DNA from 3 places in the Brotonthovivens ammoniilytica genome. Region 1 is predicted to be linked to each of the others. Evidence: a T-box and tRNA genes for the amino acid it is inferred to sense, from the RefSeq annotation. Region 1 holds a T-box; the other regions hold tRNA genes.
The links. The T-box of region 1 lies ahead of proS (proline--tRNA ligase). A T-box ahead of a tRNA ligase gene usually reads a tRNA of that ligase, here a tRNA-Pro.
Positions count from the first base shown of each region.

Region 1 (10,440 bases):
AGCTTTATCACAACACGGTATTTCCTATAGATTAAAGAAAAAGGCTGTTCCCAAACATTTTTGAGAACAACCTCTGCTCATCATTAGTTTAACATGTCTTTTAAAGCTTTACCTGCTTTGAATTTCGGAGATTTAGAAGCCGGGATTTTCATTTCTGCTCCAGTCTGTGGGTTTCTTCCAACTCTTTCTGCTCTTTCAGAAACTTCAAAGGTACCAAAACCAACTAACTGAATTTTATCACCATTCTTTAAACCTTCTGCAACTACCTCTGTAAATGCGGCCAATGCTTTATCTGCATCTTTTTTCTGTAATCCTGCTTTCTCAGCCATAGCTGCAACTAATTCAGATTTGTTCATTAATATTTCCTCCTACATTATAAAAATATAGCCTCTTTCTCATGATAAGCTTATAGAATATATATACTTGGTTTCCATATGTTTGTCAAGAAATTTATTCCGCCCTAAAGGGTTCTTCACAAAATCATCACGGCTAATTTCCATAATTTTCCATTTTTCTACAGCATTGGTTTTACAAGTTCCTGTACAGCACTTCCCAATGCCTCTGATTTCGCTTTTGCATCCTTAAGACTATCTGCTTTTACACCATAATAAAACTTTACTTTTGGCTCCGTACCGGATGGTCTTACGCAGACCCATGCGGCATCCGGAAGATCATAATAAAGAACATTAGACGCCGGAAGTCCTGTAGAGGTCTCACTTCCGTCACTCATATTCTTTACAATCCCTTTCTTATAATCTCTTGCAGACACTACCTGGTAAGCACCGATTTTTTCCGGTGTGTTTTCCCTGAGGGTATTCATAATTGTCTGGATCTTCTCTAGACCCTCGATTCCCTTCAGGGTAATGGAAGTGACATCGTCCAGATAATAACCATATCTTTCATAAAGTTCTATCATCGCATCCCAAAGGGTTTTTCCCTGGGTTTTATAAAATGCGGCAGCTTCACACAATACCATAGACGCGGCCACTGCATCCTTATCCCTGCAGTAGGTGCCCGGCAGGCAGCCATAACTTTCTTCTAATCCAAACAAGTACGTTCCGGTACCCTTGGTCTCAAATTCCAGCATTTTCTGGCCGATAAATTTAAATCCTGTGAGAACCTCACAAAGCTGTATCCCATAATCTGCAGCAATTGCATCTGCCAGATTCGTTGTTACAATGGATTTCACCAAAGCTCCATTCTCAGGAAGGCCATAAAGCGCTTTTCTCTGGCCAATCTCATAAGCTCCAATCAAACAGCCGGACATATTACCGGTCAGGGCATGATATTCACCAGTCTTTTGATCCTTAACATAAACACCCAGGCGGTCCGCATCCGGATCTGTTGCCAGAACAAGATCAGCATCCACTTCCTGTGCCAGTTTCAGCCCAAGTTCAAATGCCTCCTCAGCCTCCGGATTCGGGTAGCTTACCGTTGGGAAATCGCCGTCCGGCAGTTCCTGCTGAGGTACTACAAATACATGCTTAAAGCCCAGCTCGCCAAGTACCCTGCGTACCGGAATATTTCCGGTGCCATGAAGAGGCGTATATACAATTTTTAATTCATCCGCAGCCGCCTTAATAGCCTCCGGATGAAGGATCAGTTTTTTGAGCTCCTCAATATACGGAACATCTATATCTGCTCCGATGGTTTCATACAAACCGGCCAGCACGGCGCTCTCCCGCTCCATAGTCTTTACCTGTCCGTAATCAGTCACCTGCTTTACTTCGTCCATAATTCCGCTGTCATGAGGCGGTGTAATCTGAGCCCCGTCTGCCCAGTATACTTTATATCCGTTGTATTCCGGCGGATTATGGCTGGCTGTAATATTAATGCCGGCTGTACAGCCCAATTTACGCACTGCATAGGACAGTTCCGGCGTGGGACGAAGGCTGTCAAATACATATGCTTTAATTCCGTTAGCAGCCAGGCAGAGCGCAGCCTCATCGGCAAACTCCGGAGACATATGTCTAGAATCATACGCAATAGCCACCCCCTGCTTTTGTGTATTTAACCCCAGAATATAATTTGCAAGTCCCTGCGTTGCTTTTCGAACAGTATAAATATTCATTCTATTTGTTCCTGCGCCAATGACTCCCCGCAGTCCCGCTGTTCCAAATTCAAGCTCTTTATAAAAGCGGTCTTCTATTTCTTTCTCATCATTTGCGATTTGTTTTAACTCATCTTTTGTAGCCTCATCAAAATAAGGATTTTTCAGCCACGCTTCATAAATTTCTTTGTAACCCATCCAAACTTCCTCCTGATTTCATTTTCTGTCCGCACATCAGACCGACAGTTTATCCCAGTCATTTAAAGACCTGAAGTCATTATACCACATCTGCAAAATATTCCATACCATTCTTCCCCAAAAATTTCCTTAAACCTCTTTATTTAACGCCTCTAGAAGGCCGGTCAGATACCGGCATCTTGACTTATGCTGATGGATCTCCTTTTGAAGTTTCTCCAGATTTCTGTTTGATATCCACACTTTATTTGAACCGTAATAGTGATTTGCAATTTTCCAGAATTTTTCCGGGTATGACAGCCGGTAATACAGCTGTAGAAAATCCCCGCGGTTTAACGGATTTACTCTGTGGTATTCCTCAAGCATTGCAGTTCCAAGGCTTTCCTCCCAATTATATTTTTCCATGATCTTGCGCATAAAATTACCAAAATCAGCAATCTGCACGCCGTATTTTGCCTTTTCAAAATGAATCATAACCGGATCAGCCGCACGAAACAAAATATTATGCTGATTAAAATCCCCGTGGCAGATTCCGGTCTTTCCGGTAATTTCCTTTTCCTCCGCCATCTGCAGAGCCTCTTCCACTTTCAGACACTGTTCAAAAAAATCGGAAAAGCATTTTGTAAACAGCCGCTCAAAATCATTCTTCTGTTTTCGCTTTCTTATATAATTGCGAATTTTTATCAGCTCCCGGTTATGGCGGCTGTATTCAGAAAGCACACTTTCTTTCCGGTATGCTAAAGTCTCTTCCCCGCAGGAAAATCCCCGGACAGCACTGTGAAATCTGGCCAGATGGGACACCGTCATCAAAATATCCATTCTGTTTTTCACATCACATTCTCTTCCTTTGTACCACTGATGCATAATGTAACGTATGCCGTCGGGGCCTTCCGTAATCAGCTCACCCTCCCTGTTCTTTTTCGGCCTGTCATTTACAATTCCCTGTTCTGCAAGATAGCCGCCCAGCAGGTATAAAAATTCTCCTTTTTCCTGAGACCCCTGAAACTCTTTTAAAGCCCATAGCTCATGATTTTTTTCGCATACCAGTACACCTCTTCCTTTATAAGTCTGTGCATCGCCCAGACCGTATGTTTCCAGCACTTGTTCTATCTGATAATACATAAAAAAACACCCCTTCACACGAAGTTTAAGACAACTATTTATGTCTATTCATCATATGAAAAGGTGTTTAAAAGTATTCTCTTTGTCGGCATCTCTTTAATAAAATCTCTTTTTGATTCCATTCCGGATGTTTCAGCACATCCTGCAAAAGCAGTAAAAGAGCCTCGCCAATCTGTTTTCCCCGCTCCATCCCTGCAGCAATCAAATCATCTCCGCTGACAGCAAGGTCTTTTATCAAAAGACAGTCGCCTCTGCGAAGAATTTCCTCATACAATCTTTCATATCCACAGACGTATGCCAGCTTTTCCTTCCGCTGATACATACTCTGAGCGCAGATATCAGCGCGTTTTACTTCAAAAAGCTCCGGATACTGCTCCAGCCCGTTTCTGGATATCGTCTGGCGGACTTTCACTATTTGTAACGGCGGCTTTTGATCGTGAATCTCTACCAGTGCAGTCACCCGCTGAATAGTGGCATTATCAAACCGAAGCCTGCGCAGTATTTGTTCCGTCATTTTGGCTCCTGTCTGAGGATGCTGCCTGAAATGATCTACCCCGTCCTCATCGGTGGTTCTGCAGACCGGTTTTGCCACATCATGAAACAGCATGGTAAGGCGCAGTACCTTATCCGGCCTGATCAGCTCCAGGGCATGAATCGTATGTTCTCCCACAGAGTACATGTGATGGATATTATGCTGAGGTGTCCGCATCATAACCGAAAACTCCGGAAGGACAACATCGGAAATCCCCAGTTCATACACCTGGCGCATAGCCTCCGGATGAGGCGAAATCAGCAGCTTTACAAGTTCCGTCTGAATCCGTTCCGCACTAATTTTAGCCAGGGAAGGGGCAAGCTTTTTTATCGCATCCTGAGTCTGCACTTCAACTTCAAAGCCAAGCTGGGCGCTAAACCTTACTGCGCGCAGCATTCTTAAGGCATCTTCGCCAAACCGCTCCTTGGCATCTCCCACACAGCGGATTACGCCGTTTTTCAGATCCAAAGCTCCCCCAAAACAGTCCACAAGCCCTTCCGAATCATTGTACGCCATGGCATTAATGGTAAAATCCCTGCGCTTTAAGTCTTCCTTCAGATCAGGCGTAAATATTACCTCATCAGGATGCCTGGCATCCGCATATTCCCCATCTATCCGGTATGTGGTAACTTCAAACCCCTCATGCCCTAACATCACGGTAACCGTACCGTGGGCAATTCCGGTATCAATTGTATGAGGAAACAGCCGCTTTACATCCTCCGGCTTTGCAGAGGTGGTAATGTCCCAGTCATCCGGCTCTTTCCCAAGTATGCTGTCCCTGACACATCCGCCCACAGCATAGGCCTCATACCCATAAGACTGAAGACAATCAATGATTTTTGCTACTTTCTGCGGCAGCTTAATGTTCAACGGCTGTCACCTCCTTCCTTATTAACACAATCTGTTTTATCCAGCAGTACCACTATCCGATGTGCAGGTATGATGCCTGCCTGCTGTGTCTGGACGCCGCTTAATACGCCTTCCCCCAGTATACCAGTTTACGGGCAGGTTTTCCACAGCACACACAGGTGCCTGCTATCTGCTCCTGATCATGAAATGGCATACAGCGTGAGGTTGCACCTGTTTCCTCTTTGATTTTATCCTCACATGCCTGATCCTCACACCACATTCCACGAATAAATCCTGGTTTTGACTCTGCAATTTCCTTAAATTCATCATAATTATGAGCATCCCAAATATGAGCATCCCTATGTGCTTTTGCCCGTTCAAACATATCATTTTGAATCTGCTCCAGCAGCTTTGGAACTGCTGTGTCGATTTCATCCAGAGAAACAACTGTCTTTTCCCTTGTATCACGGCGCACAAGTACACACTGGTTTTTTTCAATATCTTTTGGTCCCAGTTCTACACGCACCGGTATCCCGCGCATTTCCTGCTCTGAGAACTTCCATCCGGGACTTTTATCTGAATCATCCAGCTTCGCCCGGCATACTTTACTCAGGCGCTCTTTGACCTTGCCGGCTTTCTCTAAAACGCCTTCTTTATGCTGCATAATCGGTATTACCATTACCTGTGTCGGGGCGATTCTCGGGGGCAGTACCAGTCCGGAATCATCTCCGTGCACCATAATAATAGCGCCGATCAGCCGCGTTGTCATGCCCCAGGAAGTCTGGTGAACATACTTTAATGTATTGTCCTTATCTGTATATTGAATGCCAAAGGCTTTGGCAAAACCATCTCCAAAATTATGACTGGTACCTGACTGAAGAGCCTTTCCATCATGCATCAGTGCCTCAATGGTGTAGGTCGCCTCCGCTCCGGCAAATTTTTCCTTCTCAGTTTTCCTTCCTCTTATTACCGGCATAGCTAGAACCTGCTGGCAGAAATCTGCATACACATTCAGCATTAAAACGGTTCTTTCCTCTGCTTCTTCCGCTGTGGCATGTGCAGTATGACCCTCCTGCCACAAAAATTCTCTGGAGCGAAGAAACGGTCTCGTTTCTTTTTCCCAGCGCACCACTGAGCACCACTGATTGTAATTCTTTGGCAGATCACGGTAAGACTGAATCAGGTTCTTATAAAAATCACAGAACAGAGTTTCTGAGGTGGGACGTACACAAAGCCTCTCCTGCAGTGGATTTAATCCCCCATGAGTCACCCAGGCAACCTCAGGTGCAAATCCTTCTACATGATCTTTTTCTACCTGAAGAAGACTTTCCGGGATAAACAGCGGCATATATACATTTTCAACGCCGGTTTCTTTAAAACGCGCATCCAGTTCCTTTTGAATATTTTCCCAGATGGCATACCCCGCCGGTTTAATAATCATACAGCCCTTTACGCTGGAATAATCAATAAGTTCTGCCTTCTTCACCACATCTGTATACCACTGGGCAAAATCTGCCTCCATAGATGTAATTGCTTCTACCAATTTCTTTTCTTTCGCCATATCTCTAATTCTCCTTAATCATGCTTCTTATATAAAATCCAAAGGAATTTCCCCGTATGTAACAAACAGCAGTCAGCAAAAAAACACCGGTATTTCCGTCCCCTAGGGACCGGAATACCGGCGGTACCACCCTGATTAACATGCAGACGCATGTTCTCTCTCTGTCCATAACGCAGACCTGCGCAGTATTTTTCATACTGGGCTTAAAGGGCCGGTTCCCGCCATTCCAACCAAAAATCTCCCACCACTGATTTTCTCTCTGAAGATCTTCCTGACCGTACTATTCCTCATCTTCGCCTTTACCTCTGTTTACGATGCATATTGTAAGTGAAACCCTCCTAATTGTCAAGTATGGAAAAATAGGAACTTCGACCTATTTCACGTATTAAAACAAGAGAAACCGGTCCAAGTATCACTCCGGGCAGTCCATATACACAGATTCCTACATACAAGCTGACCATAACCGCCACCGGATGCACAGAAAGGCCGTTTCCCATAATTCTAGGTTCTAGTATCTCCCTTAAAAATGTACACAGTGCAAAGGCTCCTGCATAAACACAGGCCAGCAGGTACTCTCCTCTTAACAGGTCCACCAGCGCCCAGGGAACAAATATCATTCCCGTGCCAATAAAGGGAAGCGCATCGCAGATACCAATAGCAATACCAATTGGGACAGCATACGGATTTTTGCACAGAGCTAAAATCCCCACGCATACCCCGCTGATAATTCCCATAACAACTACCTGAGTCTTTATATAAGTGCCGCATGTATGGAGCACTACATTTCCAATATTTATCAGCCAGTTTCCCCACTGGTTTTTTCGGATTCTGGCCTTAATCTGCACATAATCTCTCAGAATTAAAAAAGATGAGACAATAGCTGCCAGGGCAATTCCACAGACTGTAAGAAATCCCTTCATACTTTTCGCCGACCAGTTCATTACCTGGCTCATGGCCGCCTGTTCAATCTTACCGCCCAAATCCGGCATTTTTGTCTGCAGAAACTCCCCCATCTGGTCAATTCCCTCAAATCCTGTGGCATCTGCTATTCTGCAGCAGCAGTCGTCCCATACAGCCATCAGCTGTCCGCCGATTGCATCCCGTTCCTGCCAGACCTGCTGGCAGGAAACCACAATCCCCCATATCAGCAGCCCAATGCCAACCGCAATCAGCGCAAATAGAATAATTAACAGAACACCTCCCGCTCCCTTCCAGCGCTTCTGCAGTTTTACAGCCAGAGGATGCAGCCACTTAGCCAGCAGAAAAGCAATTAAAAAGGGAATTACCAATATCAAAAGCCACTTTAACACAGCAAAGACAACAAGGGTAATTCCCGTATATTTTATTCCCGTTAAAATAAATTTTCGTCTCTCTGTCATACTAGCTAGTATGTCAGAATCACTTCTTTTTATTCTTTGAACACATCCGTTTCCACGGCCTGCAGATATCTAAAACAATCTCTGGGAAAAACAAATATTTTTACAAATTCACATGCTCAAACAGCTCAAAATATTTATTTGAAGGCCGGATGGAAAACTCCATTTTCTTCTTTGTAACAGGATGTACAAATCCGATTTTAAAAGAACAAAGGGCGATATTTTCACTGCCTCTCCAGCCGGGATTATACTTCCGGTCTCCCTCCAGCGGAAACCCCGCATTGGCCATCTGCACTCTGATCTGATGGTGCCGCCCGGTTTCAAGATCAATCCTCACCAAAGACGCTGCCCCATCCGGCGTATATCCAAGCACCTGATAGGACAGCCTGGCCAGCTTTGCCCCAGGCGTCCCCGCAGGAACCACTCTGGATATATTTTGTCTGCCATCCCGCAAAAGATAATCCTCTATCCGTCCCTGCCCGGAGTTTACTGCACCGGATGCAACGGCAAGATAACATTTATCCATCCCCTGATCCGCCATCTGACGGCTTAAAGCTGCCGCCGCCATTTTAGTTTTTGCAAATACCATAACCCCTTCCACAGGCTGGTCCAGCCGGTGAACCAGTCCAAGATAAGGCTCTTCCTTTCGGGCAGCCCGGTAATTTTTAAGAACACTTACCATATCCTGACGCCCTAAACCCGCTGTCTGCACCGGCATTCCCGCCGCTTTTATACAAACCAGAACTGCTTCATCTTCATATATAATTTCTGGTGCACTGTTTCTCATTTCCATCCCCTGAATCTTTCTACAATTTAAAACGGTACCCCACACCCCAGATTGTCTCGATATACTGAGGCTTTGCTGTATTATATTCAATCTTCTCTCTGATTTTCTTAATATGAACCGTAACGGTTGCAATATCTCCAATGGATTCCATGTCCCATATTCTGCTAAACAATTCTTCCTTGGTAAACACATGATTAGGGTTCTGAGCCAGAAATGTCAGCAGATCAAATTCCTTTGTGGTAAACTGCTTCTCTTCATCATTAACCCAGACACGACGGGCCGTTTTATCTATCCGAATCCCTCTGATCTCAATAACTTCATTTTCCTGAACATTACTAGAAATGAGCCTTTCGTAACGGGCAAGATGCGCTTTCACTCTGGCCACCAGTTCACTTGGTGAAAAGGGTTTTGTGATATAATCATCAGCACCCAGACCAAGTCCCCTTATTTTATCAATATCATCCTTCTTTGCAGATACCATTAAAACAGGTGTATTCTTTACTTCACGAATCTGCTTACAGATTTCAAATCCATCCACACCAGGCAGCATCAAATCCAGAATAAACATATCAAAATCGTGATTCAGCGCCCGCTCTAGTCCGCTGTCTCCCCGGGTTTCAATTTCCACCTCAAACCCGCTTAACTCCAGATAATCTTTTTCAAGATCCGCTATCGCCTCTTCATCTTCAATAATCAAAATCTTACTCATTCACTACCTCCTGATATTTCCGGATTACAAAATACATAATTGTACCCGTATTTTCCTTACTGGTTGCCCAGATTTTTCCGCCATGATCTTCAATAATTTTCTTAACAATAGACAATCCGATCCCGCTGCCTCCGGTACTGGAATTTCTAGAAGAATCCGTCCGGTAAAAACGGTCAAAAATGTACGGAAGCTCCCTGGGCGGGATACCGCATCCGTTATCTTCCAGTTCCACTTGTATAAAATCACCCACATCTTTAATTCTTATATTGATAAATCCCTTGGGTTTATTCATATACTTAACAGAATTACTGATAATATTACTGATTACCCGCTTCAACTGCTCCGGATCAGCAATAATATCCGTCTTTTCATCCGCGTAATTATAATATGCCAGTCCGATTCCGCCTGCCTCAAGTTCCAGTCCAATATCCTCAATACAGTCATTGAAATAGTCCGCTACATTTATCTTCTTAAAATTGTATGGAATACGATTGGTATCAATTTTAGAATAAAGGGTCAGTTCATTAATCAGCCTGTCCATCTCATTTGCTTTATTATATATTGTGCGGATATATTTATCCCGTTTCTCCGGAGTATCCGCAACCCCGTCAATAATACCCTCAGCATAACCTTTTACAGTAGTTATGGGGGTCTTCAAGTCATGGGCAATGTTACTGATCAGTATCTTATTTTCCTTTTCCGAAGAAATATTCTCCTCTGTAGAATACTTCAGCCGCTGCCGCATCTGCTCAAAGTTTCTGCAAAGCTCACCGATCTCATCATCATTTTCCGCATCTATAGTAAAGTCCAGATTTCCATCCCGGATATTCTGTGTAGCCACTTTCAGCTTGGCAATGGGATTTATAATACCCTTATAAATCCATATGGTCATCACTGCAGCTGTCAAAATAAGAATCAGTACAATGGAAATCCCCATATCCAAAATAAGCTGCCGCATTTCCGGTAAAATACTGTCTGTATCTGTTAAAAGATACAAACTCCCTTTCACCCCAGCTGAATCCTCAAAATTTACCTGTTTCACAATCAGCTGCATGGCGTCATCTAGATAATATCCGCTCTCTTCTTTTCCATTACTTTTATCACTGTAATCGGGAAGCATTTTAGCAAGTTCCTGTTCTGTATAGGCACTGCTTCCCTCATCACCATTATAAATAATCTGATTTCCTTTACTGACCACAAGAAATGTTTCTTTTTCTTTTAGCTTTTCATTTTTTTCTTTCAGATAGGATACATTCTCA
Region 1 is NZ_JAOQJQ010000004.1:304,335-314,774, forward strand. It holds gene OCV88_RS11330 (HU family DNA-binding protein) at 84-356, opposite strand; gene OCV88_RS11335 (phospho-sugar mutase) at 515-2,248, opposite strand; gene OCV88_RS11340 (CotS family spore coat protein) at 2,378-3,367, opposite strand; gene OCV88_RS11345 (CCA tRNA nucleotidyltransferase) at 3,435-4,769, opposite strand; gene proS (proline--tRNA ligase) at 4,870-6,309, opposite strand; T-box leader at 6,411-6,612, opposite strand; gene OCV88_RS11355 (AI-2E family transporter) at 6,648-7,688, opposite strand; gene OCV88_RS11360 (RluA family pseudouridine synthase) at 7,789-8,472, opposite strand; gene OCV88_RS11365 (response regulator transcription factor) at 8,492-9,181, opposite strand; gene OCV88_RS11370 (sensor histidine kinase) at 9,174-10,440, opposite strand, start outside.

Region 2 (10,440 bases), on a different contig from region 1:
GTGGAATAAAGCATCCCATGCCAAATTGCCATCGAAAAATCCAAAAGCCCAAATCCCTTCAGTTTCCCAAATTGGCGGGGCAGTATCTTTTTCATTAGAAATCCGGTTGGGTCCTCCGCATATTCCAAATATTCCTCCTGCGCCATATATTCCTGATCAGGAACCTGAAATCCAAGATTATCATCAGGAAAATGTTTTCCGGGCCAGCGTACGAATTTACAGTCAAGAGCCTCTAGAGGCTTACCCGGAAAAATAGCTTCCGGACCATATGCCAGATCCGGCTGAAACTCTTCATGATACCGGTAATACGATGGTATCGCATTCCTCCAGTCCGCTATCGTATCTTTAATACTGGTTTCTTTGTAGAGCAGAATCGGCAGATAGGTATAAAACGGAGCTGCCATTACCCGGTCCGTTCTTCGACATGCAATGGTGTCATCAAGAAGCTGAGATCGTTCTGCAAATTTTGGATGAATATGTTCCATGTTTTCAAAAACCTCCCTTTTTTTCTGATTTCAGTATGTCATAATCAGTTCAGGGAAACTATAGGCATTCTGCCATACTTCTATACGGATTTCGTATAGAAAACCTCATTCATCCCTTTCGAGCACTTGTCAAGCTGAGCCATAAATACCGGAATCGCAGGATTATAATTGGACTGATTCCATACAGCCACCAGCCCAGGGTCCCATATATCCTGCTTTAACGGAAACGATTTTATAAACGGATTTAATCTCAGCATATTCCGGGTGTCCAGTATCGTAATCCCCTTTCCCGCTTCCACATTCAACATCAAATCATACAATGTAGGCGCATAGACTATCCTTGGATAAAAATTTTCTTTATGACATGCATTAATAATGTACGAAGAAGATTCCGGGCAGTCATCCGTTGAAATCATCACAAATGTTTCATCTCTGCAGTCAGAAAGACTTAATTCTTCTCTGACAGCCAGAGGATGATCTTTATGCATTAAAATATAATCCATAGAATGTTCTACATATTTATAAAGCAGATATTCCTTCTTTCGTATATTAAATAAAACCGTAAATGCAATATCCAGTTTACCGCTGTATATTTTATTCTGAAGTGCCCGGAAGGAATCATATGATAACGCAATCTCCACATCAGGGTGGTGTGCTCGAAAAAACTCAATAATAGCTGGCATAAAATCTGCTACATACGTTCCGTGAAGAACACCTATCTTTAATGAACCGCTGATGCCTTTCTGAATATTCTGCGCCTGTTCCACTGCCGTATAGTAATTTTCATAAATAACCTTCCAGGTGTCTGCTAACGCTCTGCCTGCAGGTGTCAATTTCATCTTCCTGCCATCCCGGAGAAACAGCAGCAAATTCAGCTCGTTCTCAATATTTGCGATCTGCCGGCTTAATGTAGGCTGCGAAATTTCCAGCTGATCTGCCGCTTTTGAAAAGTTAAGGCTCTCTGCAGCCGTCAGAAACCATTTTATCTGCAAAATTGTCATAAAAGAATCCCCCATTCATTTTTTATGTCCAACAGTATTGTAACATATTCTAAGAAGAGCAGAACAAAGGCAGAACAATTATTTCTGGCAATCCGCTTGCGAAGGCAAACTCTTTTCTTTATAATAGAAAATACGTTTGTATTATAAAAAAATGCGGGATATACATAACCGTTCCTTTTGCCCGCTGCATTACTTACTACCCGGAATAAATATTACATTAAGAGAGGTGCATTATGACAAATACAGCAGCTGTCTCGGACAGCACTCAAAATCCCCTGGGATATGAAAAACTTCCAAAACTTTTAAGAAACTTTGCCATTCCAAGTGTAATCGCCATGCTGGTCACATCCTTATACAATATTGTAGATCAGATTTTTATCGGCCAGGGCGTTGGATATCTTGGCAATGCAGCTACCAATGTGGCTTACCCGCTGACTACAATCTGCCTCGCCATTGCGCTGCTCATCGGAATTGGAGGGGCCGCACGTTTTTCCCTGGAGCTTGGAGCGGGAAATAAAGAAAAGGCAGAACATTCAACTGGAAATGCCATTACGCTGATGATTCTGTGCGGCGTTGTTTACCTTGTTATCATACAGATTTTTATTGTGCCAATGCTGAATATCTTTGGTTCCACACCAGATGTTCTCCCATATGCGGTTACTTACACCCGTATCACTGCTTTTGGTATGCCGCTTCTGATTATCACCAACGGTCTAAGTAACCTTGCCAGAGCTGACGGCAGTCCTAAGTATTCCATGGTTACTATGTTATTAGGGGCTATTATTAACACTATTTTAGATCCCATATTTATTTTTGTTTTTGATATGGGAATCGGAGGCGCTGCACTGGCTACCATTATTGGACAGGCCGCTTCCTGTATTATGGCACTGTTATACATACCAAAATTCAGAAACATTCATCTGAAGAAAAAATATTTTCGTCTAAAGGGTTCCATCTGCAGACAGATCATTCCTCTGGGTATGAGCAACAGCTTTAATCAGCTGGCCTTAACTCTTGTCCAGATCGTTTTTAACAACAGTCTTACCTATTACGGTGCCATGTCTGTTTATGGTACTGATATCCCGCTGGCCTGCTGTGGAATTGTTATGAAAGTTAACGCCGTACTGGTATCCATTATTATCGGCATCGCCCAAGGATGCCAGCCAATTATTGGATTTAATTATGGCGCAAAAAAATATCCACGTGTAAAAGGAATTTATAAACTGGCTATCTGCTGTGCACTCATCATCTGCAGTATCGGATTTATTATTTTTCAGTTTTTCCCGGAACCGGTTATTTCTATTTTTGGCAGTGGAAGTCCCGAATATATGGAATTTGCAGTAAAATTTATGAGGACCTTCTTATTTATGGTTCCAGTTCTTGGCATCCAGATCCTATCTGCCAATTTCTTTACAGCAATTGGTAAAGCAATGAAGGGTCTGTTTCTCTCGCTCACCAGACAGGTATTGTTTTTAATTCCACTGATTTTAATTCTTCCAATCAAATTTGGAATTGAGGGCATTTTATATTCAGCACCTATCGCAGATATCGCCGCTTTTATTGTTGCAGTTTTACTAATCACAAAAGAACTAAGACATATGAACCAGACTGCAGCTCAACTAGAACAGGAATCTAAATAAATATAAAAATTATTTCTTAAAAAACAAATTCCATCGACCTTCAAGGATACTGTAACATCGTTATTTTAGACGATTCAGCAGTATCCTTTTTTACACGGACAGAAAATCAAGAGCTAAGATACCGTTTGTGATACACACAAAAAAGAGCTACCTGACTTTCTCGTCATCAGATAGCTCTCTTAACTGTTAAATTGAAGTTTCACTATATAACCTCCCTTTCTGCTATTTACTTGTTAAAGTTCTATGGTCCTCTGCCTTTCATATAATCACTCCCTGAAGTAACCAAAATCCCTGTACTAACTTTGTGATTTTTACTTAACGTCCCATTGGAACATCCTCCTGATCTCTACAGTTTTTGAATATTAGCTAACTATTTCAATGGACTGCTCCTCCTTTAGCAAGTGTAAAAAGATATCGAATAAATTTATCAGGTTGTCTTTTTCAAGTTCTTTGTTAAATCTATTAGTTATCTTTTTGATGATTTTATTATACATACATTAACATGCTTTGTCAATATATTTTCTGATAATTTTAAACTTTTTTTCATTTTAACAGTCTTTATATTGTTCTTCTTTAAATTTTCTTTTTATCTTCAGCCAGCATATCACATATTTCACTGCAGTCCAGCCCTGAATATACGATTCCATCTATCATAATATTGGGCGCCTGAAGGCAGTTTCGCAGACAATTTACTGTTGTAAGATAAATGCGCTTATCTTTGGAAATTCCATTTTTATCAACACCAAGGCTTTTCTTCAACTTAGACAGCAAGATATGATTTCCCTTCTGAGAACAGTTCCTGCCTGTACATACAACAACTTTGTGTTTATATGGCGCCGCTTTTAAGCTGGGATAACGCTTTACAATAGTTTCTGCCACAACCGGCTTAAAACCAGTTACGGCCGCTGCCCGCTCTATCATCTGAGCATCTATAAATCCCTGTACCTCCTGCAGTTCCCGCAGCAGTTCCACAAGCACTTCCTGGGATGCGGCAGATCTCATTTCTTTGTAGCATGAATAAATGTCATCTAATTTTTCCGCTTTGTTCATATTTTTTATCCCTTCATGGTTTATAAATACAGTTTCTGCTATTATGAGACAATTTATCCGTCCCATATAACAAAGAATCCTGCCACAGCGGAGCGTTTTTACTCTATGGGAATCGGTACTTTTCGGCTTTATCACAACACGGTATTTCCCATAGCGAAAAAAAAGACCGGAACCCAATCAAAAGAAAAAGGTTCCGGCGCCCCTGCCAAGCATTTTTTAATTCAATTTTGTATTTCATGCATCATGACATGCAACACGAAATAGAAAAAGCCTTGACTTTACAAGGCTTATAGAGTCGATGCGACAGGATTTGAACCTGCGACCTCTGCGTCCCGAACGCAGCGCTCTACCAAGCTGAGCCACGCATCGTTTCCAACGAAAAAGCACAATTTAAGATTGTGCTTTTCACTCGGATTATCTTATCATAATTTTTCCAGGTTGTCTATATTATTTTTCAAAATATTGCAATTTAATTCATCGTCCGGGTTATACTTCGTTTTAATCCTCCAAAGCTAGTCCGCTTTTTTTCAGCCGGGCAATATATGAGTCAATGAGCTGTTTTAATGTCACGCTGTTAACATAATCGGTAATTACTTTATCCATGCCCTCCCAGAACTCAATGGTAGCACACTGGTCATAGTGAGCACATTCATTTGTATCATATTCCAAACATGCAATAGGCGCCATACTGCCTTCAATTGCCCGCAGAATCTGCCCTGCTGTATAATCCTTTGCTGCTTTTGCCAGTCGATATCCTCCCTGAGCACCCCGCGCACTTCGAACCAGCCCCGCACGATTCAGAGGAGTCACTATCTGTTCCAGATATTTAATCGAAATATTCTGTCTGCCTGAAATATCCTTTAATGACACAAAATTCTCCTGCCCGTGCATACCCAGATCAACCATTAAACGTAAAGCATATCTGCCTTTTGTGGATACCTTCATTTCCCATTCCTCCCAGTTAACTGCCAAGCCTTATAAAACTTCACATATAATATTATTATATAGTTCCTGATGACAAATTACAATGTTTAGCCAGCCTTTTCCTCCAAAAATTCCTCTCAAAAAAAAGAAACAATCCAATAAATACCAGATTGTTTCTTTTAATTATTAATCTTCCAGCTCTTCAATATAATCTGCAATGGACTCTGCTGCCATACGACCGGAATTGATCGCAAAGCCCATGGTGTTTCCAGGCAGAGTAAAATTATAGCTGTCTCCGTAAATTGTATTGCAGTCAGAGCCTGCACTGTAAAGCCCCGGAATCGCCTCCTGATCGCAATTTAAAACCTCTCCATATTTGTTGGTACGGACTCCGCCGATCGTACCATATGCTGCAATATAGAACCGTACAGCAATAAAACCACCTTTACGTCCTGAAATTGCATGAAGATATCTTGGATCTTTATGGAACTGTGTATCCATATTTTCATCGCACATATCATTGTAATCTTCCAGCGTCTCAGCTAATGTATCCGGATCAATTCCCATTTTTTCTGCAAGCTCTTCAATGGTATCTGCTTCAAAATAACCGTCATACCCGGTCTCAACAGCTTCTTTTGCTGCATTTTCAAATTCAAAGAAACATTCCTCCGGATGTACGATATCAAAAATATCAGGTCCGTTCTTTGCATAATATTTAATAAGGTTACGGTCCATAATACAGTAAGCACATTTGCCAGGCTGCAGATTAATTGCATTTCCTGTAAATGTTGTATTTCCCATCTGACCTTCATCCAGGAAACGGAAACCTTTTTGATTTACCAACAGTGCCGGCTGACGGAAACACGCATCCAGAATAAAATGTGACATATTGTCTTTCATCTGGAAAATCATTTCTATATTTGCGCCCCATTTCATAGCACCTGCATCCCACATCATATTCAGGCCCTCACCGTTGGTTCCGGGTACATTAAACGGGAAAAAGTTTTTCCACAGATCAAGGCCGAATTCATTCTTTATCATTTCCGGATTTGTACCAAATCCGCCGGTAGCAACTACAACCGCTTTGGCACGAGCCTCAATTTCTTCGCCATCTTTATCTGCTGCTATAACGCCCACGCATTTTCCATCTTCCATAATCAAACTTTTTACAGGTGTTTCCAGATAAATTTCAGCGCCAAGTTCTTTTGCCTTTTCCGTCATAATACGAACCATGGGACCGGCCGCACGAGGACCTATTACACCATTTTCCGGCTTTACAATATGCCAGGTTGCAGCAGATTCTGTAAAATACTTAAATGCTCCTGCAAATTCTACTCCCATATCCTCAAGCCATTCAATTGTGTCTGCTGATTTTTCAAAATATGTCTGTACGAGATCTCCATCTACACGATAGTGCGTATATTTCATATGAATATCATACGCTTCTTCTAAGGTTAAATCTTTAAACTCTTTCTTTTGGATTTTAGTGCCGATGCCAAGAGGGCCCATACCCATATTAGCCGCACCGCCGGTTGTATTTGCTTTCTCAAATACAATTGCTTTCAAATCATTTTCCCCCGCTGTGATTGCCGCTGCCAGCCCTGCCGGTCCTGCCGCTACAACTACAACATCTGCTTCCATTTTCTTCATTTTGCATACCTCCTGCTTCCTGTTGTCTCATTTATAGTTTTCATATTTTACTGTCTGCTGCATCTTTTTAATATCTAATATAATTACATCTAACGCTTTTTAAACTTACCGCATTTTACAAGTCTTGAAGGCAGTTTTGGCACCCGCCCTGTTGTCTGTACAACAGCATCATATTCACATGCCTCAATACATTTTCCGCACTTTGTGCAGTCAAAGTCATCAATCATATGAATATATCCGGCTTTTCCTTCTATACATTCTTCCGGACATACGTCTGCACATTCCTCACAGCCTTCACAGATATTCGGATCAATATAAATTGTCATAAAACAGGTACATACACCGGCCGGACAGTTCCGTTTTTTAATATGGGCATCAAATTCACTCATAAAGCCTTCCATCGCTCCAAGGGTAAAATCGGCTCCCACAGTTCCAACAGAACAGCCGCAGGAAAACCGCATGGCCTCTCCGATCTCTTTCATCATATCAAGACCTTCTTTTTTCCCTTTTCCACTGGTAATATCCGTCATATGTCCGTAAAGCTGATTGAGCCCCTCCCGGCAGAATGTGCATTTTCCGCAGCCATTCTTTCTGGATATCAAAAGTCTTTTTTCCGCTTCCTGCATCAGACAGGAACTCTCAGGAATTACCGTCACCACACCATCTCCGGTATTCAGCGTTTCATCTATTATACATTCCTCAGCCTCAGATACCGTATACAGCTTTGTACCTATCTCTACAGCCTTTGCTTTGTCAAGCTCTGCTATTTCATTCAGCTTCGTTCCATAAGGGATTCTCTTTAATTCCCCTGTTTCTGCTCCCTGACAGACAGCCAGATATGTTCCTGGCTGGTATGAATCCAGAAAGGCATCCGCCACTTCAGCCATTGTGGCAATATGGTGCAGCCCATGTCCCTGCCATTCTCTTACATTAACAAAGGCATTTTCTATCCGTATACCATAAGTTTTGGCCCTGCTTTCCAGTTCCTTTTTCAGATCTTCCTCTTCTTTGGGCAGATACAATACCAGTTCCCCGGCGCCAAGCACATAGCCTGCTGCCTGCATTCCCTCAAATACTTTATCTGCATCTAATTTCAGCAATTCAAGAAAAACTCTTCTTGTATCGCTGTTATTTAGAGCTGCCGCTAATTTTAACTCATGCTGGCCTTCACCTAAAATACGTTTCCATTTACCGGCCAGATCTTCCGAAAATACTCCATATTCTCTGATTCCCAGGGAAGCAATTTTCTCTATTGCAGCTTTTACGCCTGCTGCTTTTGCATGTTCTAAAGCACTCATGATTCAACTGCCTCCTTTTTATCTGAAAATTCTGTCCAGAGCTTCGGCTGTTTAATTGAAACCCGCAGATCGCACTGCAGACATCTGCCGGCTTCCCCGCAGATACTATCAGAGCAGATACCATGGTCCACAAGACCAAAGTTATCTTTTCTCTCTTCTGCCGGCACTACATCTGGCTGTACTCTTGTTTCATAACCAAATCCTTCTTTTCGCCCTATGTACGGATCCGGCATTTCTTCCGGAGCAAGTACCTCTGAAATATCTCCATCGCCGCCCAGGTATCTGTCAATCTCCATCGCCGCATCCCGTCCGGATGCAATCGCCTGAATCACCGACTTTGTTCCGTATACAACATCGCCTGCGGCAAATATGCCTTCTGTTGACGCCGCAAGAGATTTATCTCTAACTTTAATACTGTTTCCTCTGCCCAGTTCAAGTCCTGCATGTTCATCAATATCCGGCCTCTGGCCTACAGCAAAAATTACCGTATCGCCTTCAATATGATGTTGGCTTCCCTCTACTTTTTCAATCACAGCTCTTCTGTTTTCATCAAAAGTAAAAGATTTTACATCCATGAAATCAACTCCGGTCACTTTATCCTCACCGGTAATCTTTTCAAAAGTCTGTGCCGGATGAACAAAAATGCCTTCTTCCTGTGCCTGATCTATTTCTTCATCGTCTGCAGTCATAGCCTCTCTTGCCTCCAGACAAGCCAGATGAATCTCTTCGGCCCCCAGCCGTTTTGCCGTTCTGGCACAGTCAAAGGCGACATTACCGCCCCCAAGAACAATAACTTTCCTGCCCATACCGGTTTCTTCTCCCAGACTTGCCTTGCGCAGAAAATCAATGTTTAGCAGCACACCCTCCAGATCATTGCCCTGCATTGGCAGTCTGACGCCGGTATGTGCTCCAATGGCCATCAATACCGCATCATACTCTTTCAGAAGTTCCGTTGGATTTTCAACCTTCGTATTGCATTCTATTACGACTCCGGCCTCCTGAATGACTGCTGCCTCTTCTTCAATGATATTTCTTGGAAGACGATAGGAAGGAATGCCATATCCCATCATTCCGCCTACAGTTGGAAGGGCTTCTTTAACGGTAACCTCATGCCCCTGTTTGCGCAGGTAATATGCCGCTGTCATACCGGCCGGACCACCGCCCACAATACAGACCTTCTTTCCGGTATCTGCAAGCTGTTTGCCTTTTCCCTTCCAGCAGGAACCGGTATCCTGCTCAGCTGCATAACGCTTGATATTGCGGATGGACATAGCTTCACTGACTTCTTTTCTTTTACATTCCAGTTCGCAGACGTGATTACAAATATAACCCAGTGCTTTTGGAAACGGCACTTTTTCACGGATTACTGCCGCTGCCTCATCAAATTTTCCTTCTTTTACATAGCGGATATAACGCGGAACATCCGTATGCGCCGGACAGGCATTTTTACACGGCACCAGCACTTCTTCTCTTGTTCCGTCAGCCGCGCTGTATACCTTTTTATCTCTGATAGTTCCTGTGGGACAGACTTCCGCACATGCAGTACAAAACCGACAGTCTGCATCCTTTAACAGCTTATCGTGCAGTGTCCCTATGTAGGTCTCCATATCCTTTTTCTGATAATCTAAAATTCCCACACCCCTAAGTCTCTTACAGGCTCTTACACAGCGTCCGCATAATACACAGCGGTTCATATCATGAATCAGCAGTGGATTATCTTCATTCATTTTAAACCCTCTGCTTCGGTTTTTCATTCTGGCATTATTAGCACCAATATACTGAATCAGTGTCTGAAGCTCACAATTCCCATATTTCGGACAGGTGGAACAATCCTCCGGGTGTGCCCCCAGCAATAATTCCAATGCCAGCGTCCTTAACCTGCTTATCCTTTCACTGTTTGTGGTAATATTTAAACCATCTTCCGCCTTTAGCATACAGGAGCGGACTACCTCATCCTGTCCTTCCACTTCCACCACGCACATCCGGCAGGAACCATTTTCCGGCAGATCCGGGTGATGGCATAAATGCGGAATATAAATTCCCGCTTCCAGCGCGCAGTCCAGAACATTTTTCTGATCCGGCACTTCCAGACGGATACCGTCAATTGTTATAACAGCCATACTATTTCTCCTCTCCAGCTTATATTTGTATCTCTGTTCAATTCATATTTTTCAACAATTGTTGATTCTATAAATTGACTCTAAAAGCCTATCTGTGTTAAACTATCTGCATTATAGCACATCAACAAGAAAAACACTTCAAACAGCTGTTGAAAAAACATATTTTCAGTGTCCTGTTTTTCAACATATGTTGAATCGGAGAAATCCTATGATTAAATTAAAATCCATCATACAGCACATAGTAGAAACCTTTCAGATTATCATTATTGAAT
Region 2 is NZ_JAOQJQ010000002.1:213,769-224,208, reverse strand. It holds gene OCV88_RS05530 (uroporphyrinogen decarboxylase family protein) at 1-485, opposite strand, end outside; gene OCV88_RS05525 (LysR substrate-binding domain-containing protein) at 566-1,486, opposite strand; gene OCV88_RS05520 (MATE family efflux transporter) at 1,720-3,126, shown strand; gene OCV88_RS05515 (NADH-quinone oxidoreductase subunit NuoE family protein) at 3,700-4,176, opposite strand; tRNA gene OCV88_RS05510 (tRNA-Pro) at 4,472-4,545, opposite strand; gene OCV88_RS05505 (RrF2 family transcriptional regulator) at 4,675-5,121, opposite strand; gene OCV88_RS05500 (FAD-dependent oxidoreductase) at 5,287-6,750, opposite strand; gene OCV88_RS05495 (NADH-ubiquinone oxidoreductase-F iron-sulfur binding region domain-containing protein) at 6,840-8,048, opposite strand; gene OCV88_RS05490 (FAD-dependent oxidoreductase) at 8,045-10,168, opposite strand; gene OCV88_RS05485 (PucR family transcriptional regulator) at 10,377-10,440, shown strand, end outside.
Region 2: it has a tRNA-Pro gene. The T-box ahead of proS (proline--tRNA ligase) is inferred to sense a tRNA for this amino acid. The anticodon was not compared.

Region 3 (10,440 bases), on a different contig from region 1:
GATTTGGATATTGTGAAACAGACTATCGTTTTGTGTCATATTTTAAAGACGGAGCATGGGATGACGGAGCTTTGATTACTGATTCTAATGTTGTAATCAGCGAATGTGCCGGGGTATTGCAGTATGCCCAGACAGTATTTGAAGGGCTGAAAGCATATACAACTGCGGATGGTCAGATTGTAATTTTCCGTCCGGACTTAAATGCGGCACGTCTTGCTGACTCCGCCCGCCGTCTGGAAATACCGGTATATCCGGAGGATAAATTTATTGAGGCGGTAGAAAAAACAGTAAAAGCCAATGCAGCCTTTGTTCCGCCTTATGGCACAGGAGCAGCCCTTTATATCCGCCCGTATATTTTCGGAAGTAATCCGGTAATTGGAGTAAAGCCTGCGGATGAATATCAGTTCCGTGTATTCTGTACACCGGTTGGACCGTATTTTAAAGGCGGAATCAAACCGCTGACCATTAAGATCAGTGATTTTGACCGTGCGGCGCCTCATGGAACCGGACATATTAAAGCAGGATTGAATTATGCCATGAGCCTTCATGCAATTGTAACAGCTCATGGGGAAGGATACGATGAAAATATGTATCTGGATGCTGCTACCAGAACGAAAGTAGAGGAAACCGGCGGGGCAAACTTTATTTTTATTACAAAAGACGGTAAAGTTGTAACACCGAAATCCGACAGTATTCTGCCGTCTATTACACGGCGTTCGCTGATGTATGTGGCAGAACATTGTTTGGGACTTCCGGTAGAACACAGAGAAGTGTATAAAGAAGAGCTGAAGGATTTTGCCGAGTGCGGCCTGTGTGGAACAGCGGCGGTTATCTCTCCTGTTGGAAAGGTTGTAGATCACGGAACAGAGATCTGCTTCCCAAGCGGTATGGAGGAAATGGGGCCCATTACAAAGAAACTTTATACAACCCTTGTGGATATTCAGCAGGGAAGGGCAGAAGCGCCAAAAGGCTGGATTCGTGTAATTGAATAACAGAGCAGATCAAATGTAACAGGACAGACATTTTTTGTTGATGGAGAAACTTAGGAAGAAGCGGTCACCAGAACGGGAAATGCCTGTCCTTTGTTTCACAAAAAAGGAAATGCCGGGAAATTCACAGTGTACCTGGCTGTTTGGATGGACATAATAAATGCATCTGGTGGGAAAGCTTTAAGACAGGAGACAGACTATGGGTCAGACGACAGAAATCAATCGAGAGGATATACTAGAGTGCGCACTGGAAATCGGGCGCTGTATGGTACAGTCCGGAGCCGAAGTCAGAAGGGTGGAAGATACCATTTCACGGATTATGAAGGCCTATGGGGCAAAATCCAGTGAAGTATTTTCCATTACAGCGCTGGTGCTTACAACGGTAAAGTGGGAGAACGGAACAAAATCCACTCAGGCAAAGCGGATTAATGGATTTGGCACAAACTTAAGAAAGCTGGAATGTTACAATGCTCTGGCCAGATATATCTGCAGAAACAGACCGGGGGTAGAAGAAATTCAAAAGCGCCTGGAGGAAATTGCAAGAAGCAGAAAACGGACCTGGCTGGATATTTTGTGTTATATGATTTCGGCAGGAGCTCTGACTGTATTTTTCGGAGGAAATCTTCTGGACGGACTGGCCGCCGGGATTTTAGGGCTGTTTGTATTTTTCTTTGACCAGCTTCTTAAGACAGCCACTGCAAATAAACTGGTTTATACACTTTTTGCCTGCATGGTTACCGGCTGGCTGGCAATTTTATTTGTCAGTCTGGGATTGGGAGACCATCTGGATAAAATAATGATGGGGGATATTATGCTGTTTATTCCCACTCTGGCATTGTGTAACTCCCTAAAAGATATGCTCCATGGGGATATTCTCACCGGTGTATACAGGTCTATTGAGGCCATTTTAATTGCGGCGGCCATAGCCGGAGGTTTTTTTATTGCCAACGTAACCCTTGGAGGCGGTTATGTAAATGTTGTGGAGCAGGGACCAAATACAGTGCATCTGGCGGTGCAGACGATAACCGCCATTATCGGCTCCGTTGGTTTTTCCGTATTTTTTCATATTGAACGAGACAAGATTTGGACTGCGGCAGTGGGAGGGGCCATTGCCTGGCTGGTATTGCTGCTGGCGTCAAATATCGTGGAAAATCTGTTTCTGGCCAATGCCATTGCAGCCATTGCAGTCTGCTTTTATTCTGAGATGGCCGCCAGGATTTTAAAGGCTCCCGCTAATATCTTTCTAATACCGGCGGTGATTGCACTCCTTCCGGGAAAGGATTTTTATCAGGCGGTAGCCGCTTTAGTAAATGGAGACATTCAACAGTTTTATCTGGAAGGAGAGGCTACCTTTACCACACTGCTGGGGATAGAAGTAGGTTTTTTGATTGCATTTATTATGTTTACTAAGACTTACGGCTTTTTTAGAGAAGGTGTAGAGCGTTATAAATATCTGAAATGGATGCATAAATCGACAAAATGAAACGAAACATGCGGAAATATAAAAAAATGAAGGAAAACATTCAAAAAGTGGAAACCTTTTGCATAGAATAAAATAAGAGAATTTTTACGAGGCGGTAAGTTGGCAGCTATCAGCGCATCAGAATCAGGCAGACTTCAGATAAATTTAACATCCACCATTGGACTAGAACCGGTGAGAGACGCCAGAATCCGGGTGTTTCGAACAGATGAACCGGAACAGGAGATTGCAGATCTCACTACAAATATTTCCGGACAGACAGAACAGATTACATTAGACACTCCTCCATTGGAGTATTCCATGGACCCGGAGGCCCCTTTGCCCTTTGCGGAATATAATATTCAGATTGAGGCGGAAGGCTACCGGTCAGTAAATGTTACAGGTACGCAGGTGTTTCCGGATTCCCTTGCACTTCAGCCTGTTTCTATGAATCCAGCGGAAGTGGCACAGGAAGACCCGAGAAATATTGTAGTTCCTCCCAATACCCTTTCCGGTGATTTCCCTCCGAAAGAACCGGAGGCGGAGATCAAACCGGTGGGTGAATCCGGAGAAATTGTTTTAAGCAGGGTAGTGATTCCGGAATTTGTAATTGTTCATGACGGTCCGCCCAGTGATAACTCCGCAAGAGACTATTATGTGCGTTATCGGGATTATATTAAAAATGTGGCTTCCAGTGAAATTTATACTACCTGGCCGGAGGAAACAATCCGGGCTAATATTCTGGCGATTATGTCCTTTACCTTAAACAGGGTTTTCACAGAGTGGTACAGGAACAAAGGATACAATTTTACCATTACATCCTCCACCGCATACGATCAAAAGTGGTCCTATGGGCGCAATATCTTTTCTAATATTTCTCAGATTGTAGATGAAATATTTAACAGTTTTCTTGCAAGACCAAATGTCAGACAGCCAATTCTTACTCAGTATTGTGATGGAAAAAATGTAACCTGTCCAAACTGGCTTTCACAGTGGGGGTCTAAGTATCTGGGGGATCAGGGGTATTCAGCTCTTGAAATTATAAGATATTATTATGGAAGCAATATGTACATTAACACTGCCGATGAAATTTCGGGAGTACCTTCATCCTGGCCCGGATATAATCTACAGACGGGTTCTAGCGGAGATAAGGTGCGGCAGATGCAGGAACAGCTTAATACCATTGCAAGGAATTATCCGGCGATTCCAAAGATTACCGCCGATGGAATCTTTGGTCCCCTGACACAGGCTTCTGTGGAAAAATTTCAGTCAGTATTTGGTCTTCCGGTAACGGGAGTTGTGGATTTTGCCACCTGGTATAAGATTTCACAGATTTATGTAGGTGTCAGCAGAATTGCAGAGCTGATGTAAAAACTATATACGAAGGCAATATAATATGTCCCCCCGGGTTCTTTTTTTGGATCCGGGGGATGCTGCTTGCAACTGAACCTTAAAGTTTATATAATGTTTATACAAAATACAGCAGGATATCAGGAGGAAGTCATGGAAATACAGAGAAATATTATGGATTACGATACTGTTTCACTAGATGATGATAACAGTGCAGTAGTGATTATTGATCAGACAAAGCTGCCGGGGAACATTGAGTTAATATCTTTAAAAACGGCTCAGGAAATATGGGACGCCATTTACCTGCTCCAGGTAAGAGGGGCCCCGGCTATTGGTGTAGCCGCCGCATATGGGATTTACATACTTGCAAAAGGCATTGACACGCAAGATTATGATACCTTTTATGCAGAGTTTAAAAAGCAGAAAGAATATCTGGATTCATCCAGACCTACAGCGGTAAATCTTTCCTGGGCTTTAAACCGTATGGAGCAGGTAATAATCAGGAACAGTGATAAAACAGTACCAGAGCTGAAACAGCTGTTAAAGAAAGAATCCATTAAGATTCAGGAAGAGGATATCCGCGTGTGCAGAACAATCGGAGAGTACGGTTTAAGTCTGGTAAAACCGGGAGATGGAATTTTGACTCACTGTAATGCTGGTAAACTGGCAGCCAGCAAGTATGGAACTGCCACTGCACCCATTTATCTTGGACAGGAAAAAGGATATGGGTTCAGAGTATTTGCAGATGAGACAAGGCCTCTGTTGCAGGGAGCCCGTCTCACAGCTTTCGAGCTTTATGCTTCCGGTGTGGATGTCACTTTAATTTGTGACAATATGTCTGCCACGGTTATGAAAAATGGCTGGGTAAATGCGGTATTTGTCGGCTGTGACAGAGTGGCGGCCAATGGAGATACCGCCAATAAAATCGGAACGTCTGTAGTGGCAGCTGTGGCAAAACAGTATCAGGTGCCAGTCTACATTTGCGCTCCTACATCAACCATAGATCTGAGTACGCCGAACGGGGATGCAATCAAAATTGAGCAGAGGAAACCGGAAGAGGTAACTGAAATGTGGTATCAGGAGCGGATGGCCCCTGAGGGTGTGAAGGTATTCAATCCGGCTTTTGATGTTACGGATCACAGTTTGATTGCCGGTATTGTTACAGAGTACGGTATTGCCAGAGCTCCTTATTCAGAATCATTAAAAGAAATCTTCGCAAAAAAAGAAGCAATAGAAGCAGAAGGCGTATAGGAAATAGCAGCGGGGCAGAAAATAAAGTGAGCATCAGAATATAAAAGGGATATTCAGGCAGGAAAGATGCACAGAAACCTTCCTTTTTTGGAAAAAAGAGGGTATACTAATAAAATCTGATATCTGCTGTGGGATGTAAAACGTAACAGCAGATGGAATTTGCAAAAGGAGGAAAAAGATATGGCAGAAAACAGCTGCAGCGGATGCACATCTGAAAGCTGTGAAGGATGTTCCGGTCAGCCGGAAAGTCTATTAGAACAGCTGAATCAATATTCATCTGTGAAAAAAGTAATCGGGGTTGTCAGTGGAAAAGGTGGTGTTGGAAAATCTTTTGTAACCGGTTCACTGGCTGCAATGATGAGAAAACAGGGATACCAGGTAGGTATTATGGATGCTGATATTACAGGCCCCTCTATACCGAAGATGTTTGGAATCCATGGACCGGCACAGGGAACCGATCAGGGGATTCTTCCCATTGAAGCGGAGGATGGAACAAAAATTATGTCTATCAATCTGTTGATGGAAGATGAGGAAGCACCTGTAATCTGGAGAGGTCCGGTGCTTGCAGGAGTTGTAAAACAGTTTTGGAGCGATGTTTTCTGGGGAGATCTGGACTATTTATTTGTGGACATGCCTCCGGGAACCGGAGATGTTCCGCTGACTGTGTTTCAGTCACTTCCGGTAGACGGGATTGTCATTGTAACTTCTCCTCAGGATCTGGTACAGATGATTGTCAAAAAAGCCTATAATATGGCGCAGATGATGAAGATTCCTGTACTTGGTGTAGTGGAAAATTACAGTTATCTGAAATGTCCGGACTGTGGAAAAGAGATCAAACTGTTTGGTGAAAGTAAAATTGATGAGATAGCGTCAGAGCTGGCTATGCCGGTACTTGGAAAAATGCCGCTGGATCCGTCATACGCAGAGCTGGCAGATCAGGGGATTTTCTATAAAGCAGATAATATCTATCTGGGCGAAGCAGTGAAAAAAATTCAGGATTTATAAAAAAAAGAGTACGAAGGTCCTTTTTACAGGAGATTTGTACTCTTTATTTTTGGGCTTTAAATTTATATCTGCTGTGCCTTGTTATCACCCACCGGCTTTTTCCCGGCCAGCTTTACTGCACATGGACTATAGATGAGCCCCCACATGACAAATGCCAGCAGAAATGCCGTGAGAACATCAAAAAGAGAATGCTGTTTTAAAAACAAGGTAGATAAAATAATCAGTATTGTGAGGACTACAGAGCCCCAGCGGATAACCGGCCGTTTTTTTAAATATCTGCTGTAAAGAACAGCCAGCATTACGGCAACGGAATTATATACATGAATACTTGGAAATAAATTGGTAGGCGTATCGCTTTCGTACAACAGCCGGACCAGATCTGTAAAGACATTGTCCCTGGGGAAGTTCTCAGGTCTTAAATAATGGCCGTTTGGATAAATGGCCGATATAAAAAGAAACAATGTCATACCTACTCCAAGAAAAATGCAGAAGCGGTTAAATTCTGATGCATCTCTGAAAAAGAAATATATAACAGCAATAATTACAAATAAAAACCAGAGATAATAAGGGATAATAAAATATTCACAGAAAGGAATCAGATCATCAACAGACATGTGGATCTCATGAAACTGTGTGGTTACTGTTTTTTCCAGATAGGAAAAACAGGGAAAATAAAAAAAGACATACAGCAGCCACAACCCATGCTTGTATTTCAAAAATAACTTTTTCATGAAATCACCTCTAAAAAAATAAAATCGGAGTGACAAGATTTGAACTTGCGATCTCTCGCCCCCCAGACGAGCGCTTTACCAGACTAAGCCACACCCCGATAAAATATGGGTCAAGAGTGATTGTAACACATTTGCAGATAATTGCAAGAGGAAGTTGCAGGTTGACAAAGAAAATTCATAAATTATATAATAAATATTAAGTGTTTTCCGGACTTTGAGAGAACAGATACAAAAGACAAAGGAGCGGGTTATGAAAAACTGGAAAGAAAAAACAAAGAAGCAGAAAACTTTGTTTTTGATGGCAGGGATTGTTCTGGTGCTTGTGGTTGTCTATTTCATTGTTGCAATTTATTTTATGAAACATTTTCTGCCGAATACTTTTATTAACGGAGCGTCCTGTTTTGGCAAAACAGTGGAAGAGGTACAGCAGACTATCAGGGATGAGGTAGAGGGATATGAGCTTACCTTAAAAAAGCGGGCGGATAAAATAGAAACAATAAAGGGCAGTGACTTTGAACTGAAAGCGGTATTTGACGACACCTATGAAAAGCTTTTGAAGGAACAGGGCAGCTTTGGCTGGCTGTTTCAGATAGGAAAAGATCATAAGTATAATCCTGGGACAGCTCTTGAGTATAATGAAAATGCATTTGCCCAGACAATCAGCCGGCTGTCCTGTATGGATAAGGAAAAGATGCAGAAACCGGAAAATGCAAAGGTCGTTTTTTCTGATCAGGAAGCATATGAGATCAAACCGGCGGTTTTCGGGACTACCATTCAGGAAGAGATCTTAAAAGAGAAGGTTACAGCTTCTGTTATGGAACTTCAAAAAGAACTGGATTTAGAGGAGGCCGGCTGCTATCAGGACCCGGCATACACAGAAAAGTCAGAGGAAGTGACAGATGCATGTGAAAAGCTGAATCAGCTGATGCAGACAGAAATTAATTATGATATGCTGGATGCGGGGACTGTAACTGTCAGTAAAAAAGAAATGAGCAAATGGCTGAAAACAGATGATAAAATGAAAGTGGTTTTCAACGAGGATGCATTAAAAGAATATGTATCAGCCTTTGCCGGAAAATATAATACGGTAGATCAGGGACATACATTAAAAACATCCTGGGGAAAAACGGTTACGGTACCTGCCGGAAATTACGGCTGGAAGCTGAATCAGGAAAAGGAAATAGAGACCTTGAAAGAAAATGTCCTGGCTCATAAATCAGTCACAAGGGAACCGGTTTATGCAAGAAAAGGAAAAAGCCATAAAGGCGCGGATTATGGAAATACGTATGTGGAAATCAATCTGACAGCCCAGCACTTATATTTTTATAAGAACGGAGTAAAAGTTGTGGATACAGATTTTGTTTCCGGAAATGTAGCAAAAGGCTATACAACACCCACCGGAAGCTATGCCGTTACCTATACACAAAAAGGTGCGGTGCTCAGGGGGCCTGGGTATGCTTCTCCGGTGTCGTTCTGGATGCCCTTTAACGGCGGGGTAGGACTTCATGACGCCACATGGCGGAGTACTTTTGGAGGTACTATATACAAAACAGGCGGCTCCCACGGCTGTATTAATCTTCCATACAGTGCTGCCCAGAAGATTTTTGCACAGTTAAAGACAGGGGATCCTGTACTGGTATACAATCTTCCGGGTACCGAGCAGGTGAAAAAATCTTCCGGAAATAGTAAGAAGAAAACAGAAAATAAGAAGGATGAGAAGAAAGAAGAAAAGAAAACGGAAGAAGAGAAAACAACGGATAAGACCCAAAGCGACGGGGAAGCAGCTGAGAATAACAGCTAATAGATAGAAAGCAGATGAGAGGGGAAAATATGGACGAGCGTTTGTTGACACCGGTAGAAGTAGCTGAGATGCTTCAGGTGAAAAAAAATACAGTTTATGAAATGATTAAAAGAGGGGATTTAAAAGCTACTAAAATGGGAAAACAGTTCCGTATTGCCCAGAAGGATGTGTATCAGTATCTGGGAATTATTAAACAGGATGAGGAAAACTGTAATATTGTAATTTGCGGACAGGACATTATGCTGGATGCGCTGTGCGCCATGTTTAATGAAATGAAAATTAAAAATTACCGCGCTTACCGGTCTCCTTTAGGCAGCTACAATGGATTATATGAAATGTATCAGCATGAGGATCACATTGCAACCTGTCATCTCTGGGACGGAAAAAGTAATACGTACAATCTTCCTTATGTAGAGCGTATGCTTCCAGGAGAGCAGCTGGCAGTGTTTCATCTCATCAAACGGTGGCAGGGGCTGTACGTAAAAAAAGGAAATCCGAAAAATATTACAAAGTTTGAAGACCTTATGCGGGATGATGTAGTGCTTGTTAATCGTGAAAAGGGCAGCGGGATCCGGGTGTTTATTGATGAAATGTGTAAACTGGGCGGGATACCCACCAGCAGTATTAAAGGATATAAAAATATTGCTGAGTCTCACCTCATAGCAGCTTCTATGGTGCAAAGAGGCAGTGGGGATGTGTCTATCGGCAATGAAAAAACAAGCAAGCAGGTAGAAGGAATCGAGTTTATCCCGCTGAAAGAGGAAAGCTATGATATGGTAATCCGTACCTCAGATCTGGAGCGGGAGCCTTATCAGAAAATTGTAGAAGTCATTCAGTCAGAGCGCTTCCGAAAAGAAGCGGAATCTATTGACGGATACAATGTTACAAATATAGGGAAACGGCTGTTGTAATTACAAATAGAATAACTGCTTTGGATGCCTCCGGCAAAGCTGCGAAAGCGGCCTTGCGGAGGCATCTGTACGTTTGGGGAAAGTACACTTGCGCAAAGCTTCAAAGTGCCGCAGACAACTTGCCCGGCACGGAAATATGCCAGGGCACATTTGTTATAAAGCAGGAGCTAAAGCGGCAGCAGTCTGGCGAGTTATGCAGAATATGGATTAATAAAGGGAAAATAAACATCATAAAACAGAAGAAAAACGAAGTTGCTTTGTTGACAAAAAGTTAAAAAACTGTACAATATGAATATACCTTTTCTAAGGGGCATAACAAAACACAAGTATTTTGGAGGAAAAAAGATGAAAAGAAGAATTGCAGCAGTATTATTAACCTGTGTACTTGGAGCATCCTTTTTAGCTGGATGCGGCAATAAAGACGCAGATAAAGATCAGGGAACTTCCACAACAAAAGAGGACCAGGCATCAGCAGGAGCAGAAGGAGATCAGCTGGGCGAGACAACAGTAAACCTTTTTGCAGCAGCAAGTCTGAATACCGTTATGGAAGAGCTGATTCAGAAATATAATGAAACACAGCCAAATGTTAAGATTGTTGGAAATTATGATAGTTCAGGAACACTTCTGACTCAGATTGAAGAAGGCGGAAACTGTGATATCTTTTTCTCAGCAGCACAAAAACAGATGGATACACTTCAGAACGATGACAAGATGGTTGTTGACGGAACCAGATACAATGTTGTAAACAACCAGCTTTGTGTAGTTACACATAAAGGAAGCGATACAAAGGTAACCGGTCTTGAGAACATCAAAGACGCAGCCAGCTTTGCACTTGCTGACGGCAGTGTTCCGGCAGGAAAATACACACGTCAGGCAATGGTTAATTCCAAAATGCTTCCGGAAGCAGAGGATGTATCTAAAATTACTACAAAAGAAGTATCCG
Region 3 is NZ_JAOQJQ010000005.1:153,607-164,046, reverse strand. It holds partial or broken gene OCV88_RS12410 (branched-chain amino acid aminotransferase) at 1-992, shown strand, start outside; gene OCV88_RS12405 (threonine/serine exporter family protein) at 1,189-2,472, shown strand; gene OCV88_RS12400 (peptidoglycan-binding protein) at 2,572-3,819, shown strand; gene mtnA (S-methyl-5-thioribose-1-phosphate isomerase) at 3,952-5,049, shown strand; gene OCV88_RS12390 (Mrp/NBP35 family ATP-binding protein) at 5,230-6,054, shown strand; gene OCV88_RS12385 (phosphatase PAP2 family protein) at 6,117-6,785, opposite strand; tRNA gene OCV88_RS12380 (tRNA-Pro) at 6,810-6,883, opposite strand; gene OCV88_RS12375 (L,D-transpeptidase family protein) at 7,036-8,586, shown strand; gene OCV88_RS12370 (substrate-binding domain-containing protein) at 8,616-9,497, shown strand; gene modA (molybdate ABC transporter substrate-binding protein) at 9,843-10,440, shown strand, end outside.
Region 3: it has a tRNA-Pro gene. The T-box ahead of proS (proline--tRNA ligase) is inferred to sense a tRNA for this amino acid. The anticodon was not compared.